DNA from 2 places in the Arthrobacter sp. S2(2024) genome. Region 2 is predicted to be linked to the other one. Evidence: predicted binding sites of a transcription regulator. Region 2 holds the regulator's gene; the other holds the start of a gene.

Region 1 (3,400 bases), on a different contig from region 2:
ATGAGCTACTTGCTGAGGCCGGCGGCGAAGCCGGGCAACCACTCACGCAGACCGGGACCGAGGTCTTCGCTGTCGCACGCCAGCTGGACGCAGGCTTTGAGGTAGCTCAGCTTGTCCCCGGTGTCGTATCGACGGCCACGGAAGACCACTCCATACACGCCGCGGCCTTCGCCCTCCTCGGCGGCCAGGACCTGGAGGGCATCCGTCAGTTGGATTTCCCCGCCGCGTCCCGGCTCGGTGTGCTCAAGGACGTCAAATACGGCGGGGTGAAGCACGTAGCGGCCAATCACGGCCAGGTTTGATGGAGCTTCATCTGCGGCTGGCTTTTCCACAAGCTGCTTGATCCGGACGTAGCCGTCTTCGCCGATATCCTCGATGTCAGCGCAGCCATAGGAACTGATCTGGGAGGGTTCCACCTCAATGAGGGCTACGACGGATCCGCCGGTCTTCTGCTGGACCTCAATCATGTCGCTGAGGAGAGTGTCCCGGGCGTCGATCAGATCGTCACCGAGAAGAACCGCGAACGGCTCATAGCCGACGTGCTGCTTGGCACGCAGCACCGCATGGCCCAAGCCCTTGGGGTCGCCTTGGCGAACATAGTGGATGTCGCCCAGGCCGCTCGTGGCCTGTACAGCGTCCAATTTGGTGATGTCTCCCTTGGCCTCAAGGGTCGCTTCAAGCGCCGGGACACGGTCAAAGTGGTCTTCCAATGCGCGTTTGTTGCGTCCCGTGATCATCAGGATGTCGTTGAGGCCGACGCCCACGGCTTCCTCAACCACGTATTGGATGGCCGGCTTATCGACAACCGGCAGCATTTCCTTGGGCATGGCCTTTGTAGCCGGCAGGAATCTGGTACCGAGCCCGGCAACTGGGATCACGGCCTTGCGGACGGCGCAGCTATTGGAAGTCACCGGACTAATCTAACGGAAGGAGCTGGACATTGGGCAAAAGAGTCCCGGGGCGCACAGCGGTGAAGCTCCCTTTCCTGCCCATCCCCGGGCCGCACAGCAGCAAGAACTGGAGCAAAGATGACTTTGAAGGACGATATCCGCCGGGACAACCGCAAGCGCAGGCTCACCTTGACCGCGCAACAGCGTGCTGACGCTGGAACGGGGATTGCCCGCCATGGCCTCCTGTGGGCGGATGCGGTTACCCAAGGGAATCCGTCGACTTTCGCGGCTTATGTCGGCGTGGCTGCCGAGCCGCCGACAATGCCCTTGCTCGCTTCGCTCCACGCCGCCGGGCACCGGGTCCTCCTTCCCGTCTGTGAACCGGAACGGCATCTGAGCTGGGTCTATTGGACACCGGAAACGTCTTTTGTCCGCTCGAACTACGCCCCGATTGACGAGCCCATTGGCGAACGATTCGACAGTGGCGTCATCAAGGATGCGGCTGGAATCTTCCTTCCGGCCACCGCGGTCGATGAAAGCGGAAACCGTATCGGGCAAGGGGGCGGTTACTACGACCGGCTCCTCGACAAGCTCGACGCCGACGGGCAGCGTCCGCCGACTGTCGCCGTCGTATATGACCACGAAGTGCTGCCCGCGGGGACGATCCCCGCACAATCGTTCGACAAGCCCGTGGCCGAGGCACTTACCCCTTACCGGGTTGTACGCCTGGTTGCGGCGGCTTGACCGAGTTTGAGGTCTGTCTACTCCGCCACATTCCGTAGTAGCGGCCTCGACTCCGGATGATAGAATTGGCACTCAGGCCCTGCGACTGCTAATGGACGGAACAATCCGCCTTGGCAGCACAGGACCTGCAGTTCGTCCCGGAGGAGGATCACCAGTGCCCACATATGCCTATGCCTGCAAAGACTGCGGACATGCCTTTGACATCGTTCAGGCTTTCACGGACAGCTCGCTGTCCGACTGCCCTGAATGCCAAGGGTCGTTGCGTAAGAAGTTCAACAGCGTGGGCGTCGTCTTCAAGGGATCGGGCTTCTACCGCACCGACTCCCGGGATTCCAAGGGAAGCACCGTTTCGGCCGCTCCCGCCGCACCAGCTGCGTCTCCGGCTCCGGCGTCGGTTCCGGCGGCTGCCGCGAGCTGATAGCCGTTTCCGGCTGCCCCCGGTTTTCCACATAGCTCAATAGGGCCCTGCCACGGGACCTGCGTGCCCCGTTAGCGTGGCACCATGCCAAAAATCCCGAACGTATCCCCGGGCCCTGTGCCTGCCGGATCTTCGTCGCTCCCGCGCGATAGGATCCCGTCGCCGATGAGCATGGCCCGTACGCGTCGCCTTCAGGTTCTTCCTTTCAGGGCGGGCGGGCGCCTCGGCGCTCCCACGCGACAATCCGGGCATCGACGCTTCGCTGGCTGGCTAAACCACAACCGCCGCCTCGTGGTGGCCCTTCTGCTATGCGTGGCCGCCGGGATCGCGGTCCACCAACTGACTCCCCCTTCGGAGCAGCGAGTCACGGTCCTGGCCGCCGCGCGGGATCTTCCTGCCGGGTCCACTTTGATGGATTCCGACCTCAAACCCCTCGAAGTCCTTCCAGATGGAGTACCCGCGGGGGCGCTCTCCCCCAAAACCGGATACGGCGGGAAGCAGCTTGCCTCGCCCCTGCGAAAGGGGCAGATCCCCACGGACGCCCAACTCCTGGGACCGGGCCTGCTCACCGGCACCGCACCCGCGACGGCGGCCGTTCCACTTCGCATGGCCGATCCCGCTTCAATCCAGCTCATCTCGCCGGGCCAGGTGGTCGACGTTGTGCTCACCGCAGCAGATGGGCCTGAAGGGCCCGGCAAGAAATCCGAACTCCTGGCATCTGCGGTCCCGGTCTTGTGGACGTCCGGGCAGGGAGGCAAAGCCACCCAATGGTTGGGCACGAACGAGGCGGACGGCCTTGTGGTTGTCGCCGCCAATCCGCAACAGGCCGAAATCCTCGCCGGAGCTTCCACGCGAGGGAAACTGTTCTTTGTCCTCGTCAATCCCTCTGACAACCGGCAATCCCGAGCCCCGGCCGGATAACCACGAGCAAATGGAGGGTTCAGCCCCAGTGCGGGGGCCTTTGCTCCTTCAGCCAGGCGTCGTGGTCATAGCCAGGCTCATCGCCCCAACGGCGTGGATCATCCTCGGAGGCTTTCTTGGGCAGAATACTCTCTCCTGCCGGCTTCCGCTCCGGTGCGGGCTTCACTTTTGTTTTCTCCTGCTCGTCCAACTCCGCGTCAGGGCCCAGCGCATCGGCACTGGTGTCCGCAGCGCGCTTGGATTGAGTGCTTTTGCTTTCCGCCATTGCGCTTCCTTAGGGGATCGCCGGTCCCGAGCCAGTGCCTTGCGTACCGCGGGGGCCTTGCCTACCATCAGGCCCGGCCGTGGCCTGGTCCGCCTGACTGTTCAGTTCCAATTGTTCAACATCAACATCCAGGAATCCATCCTGGACGGCACCATACGAGGG
Region 2 (3,400 bases):
CGAGCTTGTCCCGCAGCTTCGCGAACATACCTCCACTGGCCACAAGCTTGCCTTCGGTGAACTGCTCCCCGCGCAACTTGGCCAGTTGGCGAAGCAGGTCTTCCTGTGCGGCGTCGAGCTTGCCGGGCGTCTCAACGTGAAGGTGCACCTTGAGGTCTCCCCTGCCGTAGCCGCGGAGATGGGTGACGCCCAGCCCGCGCAGGGTGATGACTTCGCCGGACTGCGTGCCGGACTTGACGTCGATTTCCTGGGGACCGTCGAAAGTCTCAAGCTGGAGCTCGGTACCCAGCGCCGCGGCGGTCATGGGGACGCTCAGCGTGGCGTGGAGGTCGTCGCCTTCGCGGATGTAGGTGGAATCGCTGTTGACCCGGATCTCCACGTAGAGGTCGCCTGGAGGCCCGCCTGCGGGGCCTGCTTCGCCTTGCGACGACAGCTGGATGCGGGTCCCGGTAGCGACGCCGCCAGGCACCTTGACGGTCAGTGAACGGCGGCTGCGGATGCGGCCCTGGCCGTTGCACTCATTGCAGGGATCCTTGATGATCGAGCCGAAACCTTCGCACGATCCACACGGCGCGGCGGTCATGACCTGGCCGAGGATCGAGCGCACGGCCCGCTGGACCTGGCCCGAGCCGCCACAGATGTCGCAGCGTTCCGGGTGGGTGCCCGGTCGGCAGCATGAGCCTTCGCACGTGGGACAGATGACTGCAGTGTCCACTTCGAGCTTTTTGTTGACACCGAAGACGGCTTCGCGCAGGTCGATGCGGACACTGATCAAGGCGTCCTGCCCGCGGCGCATGCGTGATGCGGGGCCTTGCATGCCGCCACCTCCTCCGCCGAAGAAGGTGTCGAAGATGTCCTGGAAGGCGAATCCCTGGCCCGCGTAGCCGCCGCCGAAACCGTTGTCGGTCCCGTTCTCGTTGCCGGTGGCGTCGTAGACGCGGCGCTTCTGTGGGTCGGAGAGGACCTCGTAAGCGTGAGTCACCGCCTTGAATTCCTCTGCAGCGCCGGCCCCGGGGTTCACATCGGGGTGCAGCTTACGTGCGAGTTTGCGGTAGGCCTTCTTGATCTCCTCGCCGGTTGCTTCCGGCGAGACGCCCAGAACGTCATAGTGACTGCTCAAAGTCGGTATCTCTTCCTTGTTTACGGTTCCACTGCGTTTCTTGCGGGGCGGTTTCCAGCCGAGGCCGTCAGCCGCCCAGAATGCGGGAAAGGTAGCGAGCGACGGCACGGACGGCCGCCATGGTGTTGGGATAGTCCATGCGGGTGGGTCCAAGAATGCCGATCTTGGCACTGCTGCCCGGACCGTAGCCCGTGGCAACCACCGAAGCCTCGGAGAGGCCGTCGTAGGGGTTTTCGCGGCCGATACTCACCGTGACGCCCCGGGGGTCTTCCGCCATGTCGGACAAAAGCCGCAACATGACAACCTGTTCCTCAAGCGCTTCGAGGACCGGACCGATGCTCAGCGGGAAGTCCACGTTGGAGCGGGCCAGGTTTGCCGTGCCTGCCATGACCATGCGTTCGTCGCGGCTCCGCTCGGCAAGCCTTTCCAGGCCGTGGGCAAGGGCGCCGGCAAGGTTCCGAAGCCCCGGCGGGCACAGGGCAACCACCGATGGCAGCACTTGCGGCATGAGGTCGAGCTGGGAGCCGGCGATGCTTCCAAGGAATCGCGCCCGCAAGGCCATGAGTTCGTCGTCGGTGGTGTCCGTCGCTGCGTGCACAACGCCCTGTTCCACCTTGCCCGAATCGGCGATCAACACCGCCAGGACCTGGCGCGGTGCCAAAAGGACAAACTCAATGTGCCGGACGCGCGCGCGGCTCAGGTGCGGATACTGCACGACGGCGACCTGGTTGGTCAGTTGGGAGAGGAGCCGGACGGTGCGCTCAAGGATGTCCTCGACGTCGTCAGGTCCCTCAAGCAAGGAGTGGATGGCCCGGCGCTCGGCGGCCGAAAGTGGTTTGACCTCGGAAATACGGTCGACGAACAGGCGATAACCCTTGTCCGTGGGAATGCGGCCGGCGCTCGTGTGCGGTGCGGCAATGAGGCCTTCTTCTTCCAAGAGGGCCATGTCATTGCGGATGGTTGCGCTCGACACTCCCAGATGGTGCCGTTCAACCAAGGCTTTGGAACCGACCGGCTCGCGGGAGTGAACGTAGTCCTCCACGATGGCGCGTAACACTTCAAGCTTGCGTGGTTCGCTCACTGCCCACCTCCAATCAACATTTCAACAGTTAGCACTCAACATGCCCAAGTGCTAACAAGTCTAGTATGAGCCACCTCGTTGTTAGCATTGGTACCGCTCGCGGCGAACATGATTCCCGCGCGGTCCCACGCAATGCCACGGACCGTGACCGATCCCCTAGCGCAAAGTGGTGTGAAGACCGTGTCTTACGACAATTGGGGCCCACAAGACCTCTCCTCGCCTGCCAAACGGCAACTGCCTGAGGTTCCTGTTGAACGCGGAATGGTTCTCGAAGACGTCCAGTCCGGCTGGGTCGGGGCCGTGACCAGGGTGGAGAAGTCCGGAGGCATGCACATTGTGGTGCTGGAGGATCGACGGGGAAAGGCCAAGTCGTTCCGGCTTGGCTTCGGATTCCTGCTGGAGGGACAAGCCGTGAAGCTCCTGCCGCCTGCCCCACGCCCGGCCGCCGCCAAGAGGGCGGCGCCAGCAGGCAGGACAGCATCAGGATCCGTCCGAGTCGCCGGCCAGCGGGCCCAAGTCGCCAAGGCGAGCCGGATATGGGTGGAAGGTAAGCACGACGCCGAACTTGTGGAAAAGGTGTGGGGAGATGATCTCCGGGTGGAGGGTATCGTCGTCGAGCCGTTGCACGGCGTGGACGATCTCAAGGCGGCAATAGCCGCATTCTCCCCTGGCCCGGGCCGCCGTCTCGGGATCCTTGTGGACCACTTGGTCCCGGATTCGAAGGAGTCGCGGATTGCTGCCGACGCCATGACCCTGCCGGGCGCCGCGGGAAACGTCTTGATCGTGGGACACCCCTACGTGGACGTCTGGCAGGCAATCCGGCCCAAGGTGTTGGGGATCGAGCAATGGCCGACCATCGCGCGGGGCACGGATTGGAAGACCGGGATCCTGAAGGCGTTCGGCTGGCCGCATGAAACGGCCGAGGACGTCGGACTGGGTTGGCAGAAGCTGCTGGGCGCCGTCCACAGCTATGCCGATTTGGAGGCGTCTCTGCTGGGTCGCGTGGAGGAAGTGATCGATTTCCTGACCGTTCCGTGATGAATTACCTGCGTAGGGGACAGCAGTTGGTCGGCTGACCGCGTGCCAAGCAAGTATTCTGGGACAGCAACACTGCACCGATAGACACTCGAAGGAAGAAACTGTGGCAGACAACGCTCCTGACGATCGGGACGGCACCTCGGGCCAGTCCCAGTACCACG

The links. The regulator HrcA, encoded in region 2, represses chaperone genes, less so after heat shock. The targets are predictions, from matches to a motif close to TTNGCACTCGNNNNNNNCGAGTGCNAA.
Region 1: the regulator HrcA is predicted to act here: its motif matches at 1,700-1,726, upstream of VLA65_RS05875 (FmdB family zinc ribbon protein).

Annotation. Positions count from the first base shown of each region.
Region 1 is NZ_JAYKZI010000002.1:475,178-478,577, forward strand. Features, by position in the region: gene galU (UTP--glucose-1-phosphate uridylyltransferase GalU) at 6-911, opposite strand; gene VLA65_RS05870 (5-formyltetrahydrofolate cyclo-ligase) at 1,029-1,634, shown strand; gene VLA65_RS05875 (FmdB family zinc ribbon protein) at 1,789-2,052, shown strand; gene cpaB (Flp pilus assembly protein CpaB) at 2,218-2,973, shown strand; gene VLA65_RS21980 (hypothetical protein) at 2,993-3,238, opposite strand; gene VLA65_RS05885 (AAA family ATPase) at 3,248-3,400, opposite strand, start outside.
Region 2 is NZ_JAYKZI010000003.1:335,258-338,657, reverse strand. Features, by position in the region: gene dnaJ (molecular chaperone DnaJ) at 1-1,120, opposite strand, end outside; gene hrcA (heat-inducible transcriptional repressor HrcA) at 1,188-2,201, opposite strand; gene VLA65_RS08070 (DUF3097 domain-containing protein) at 2,382-3,239, shown strand; gene VLA65_RS08065 (DUF4870 domain-containing protein) at 3,343-3,400, shown strand, end outside.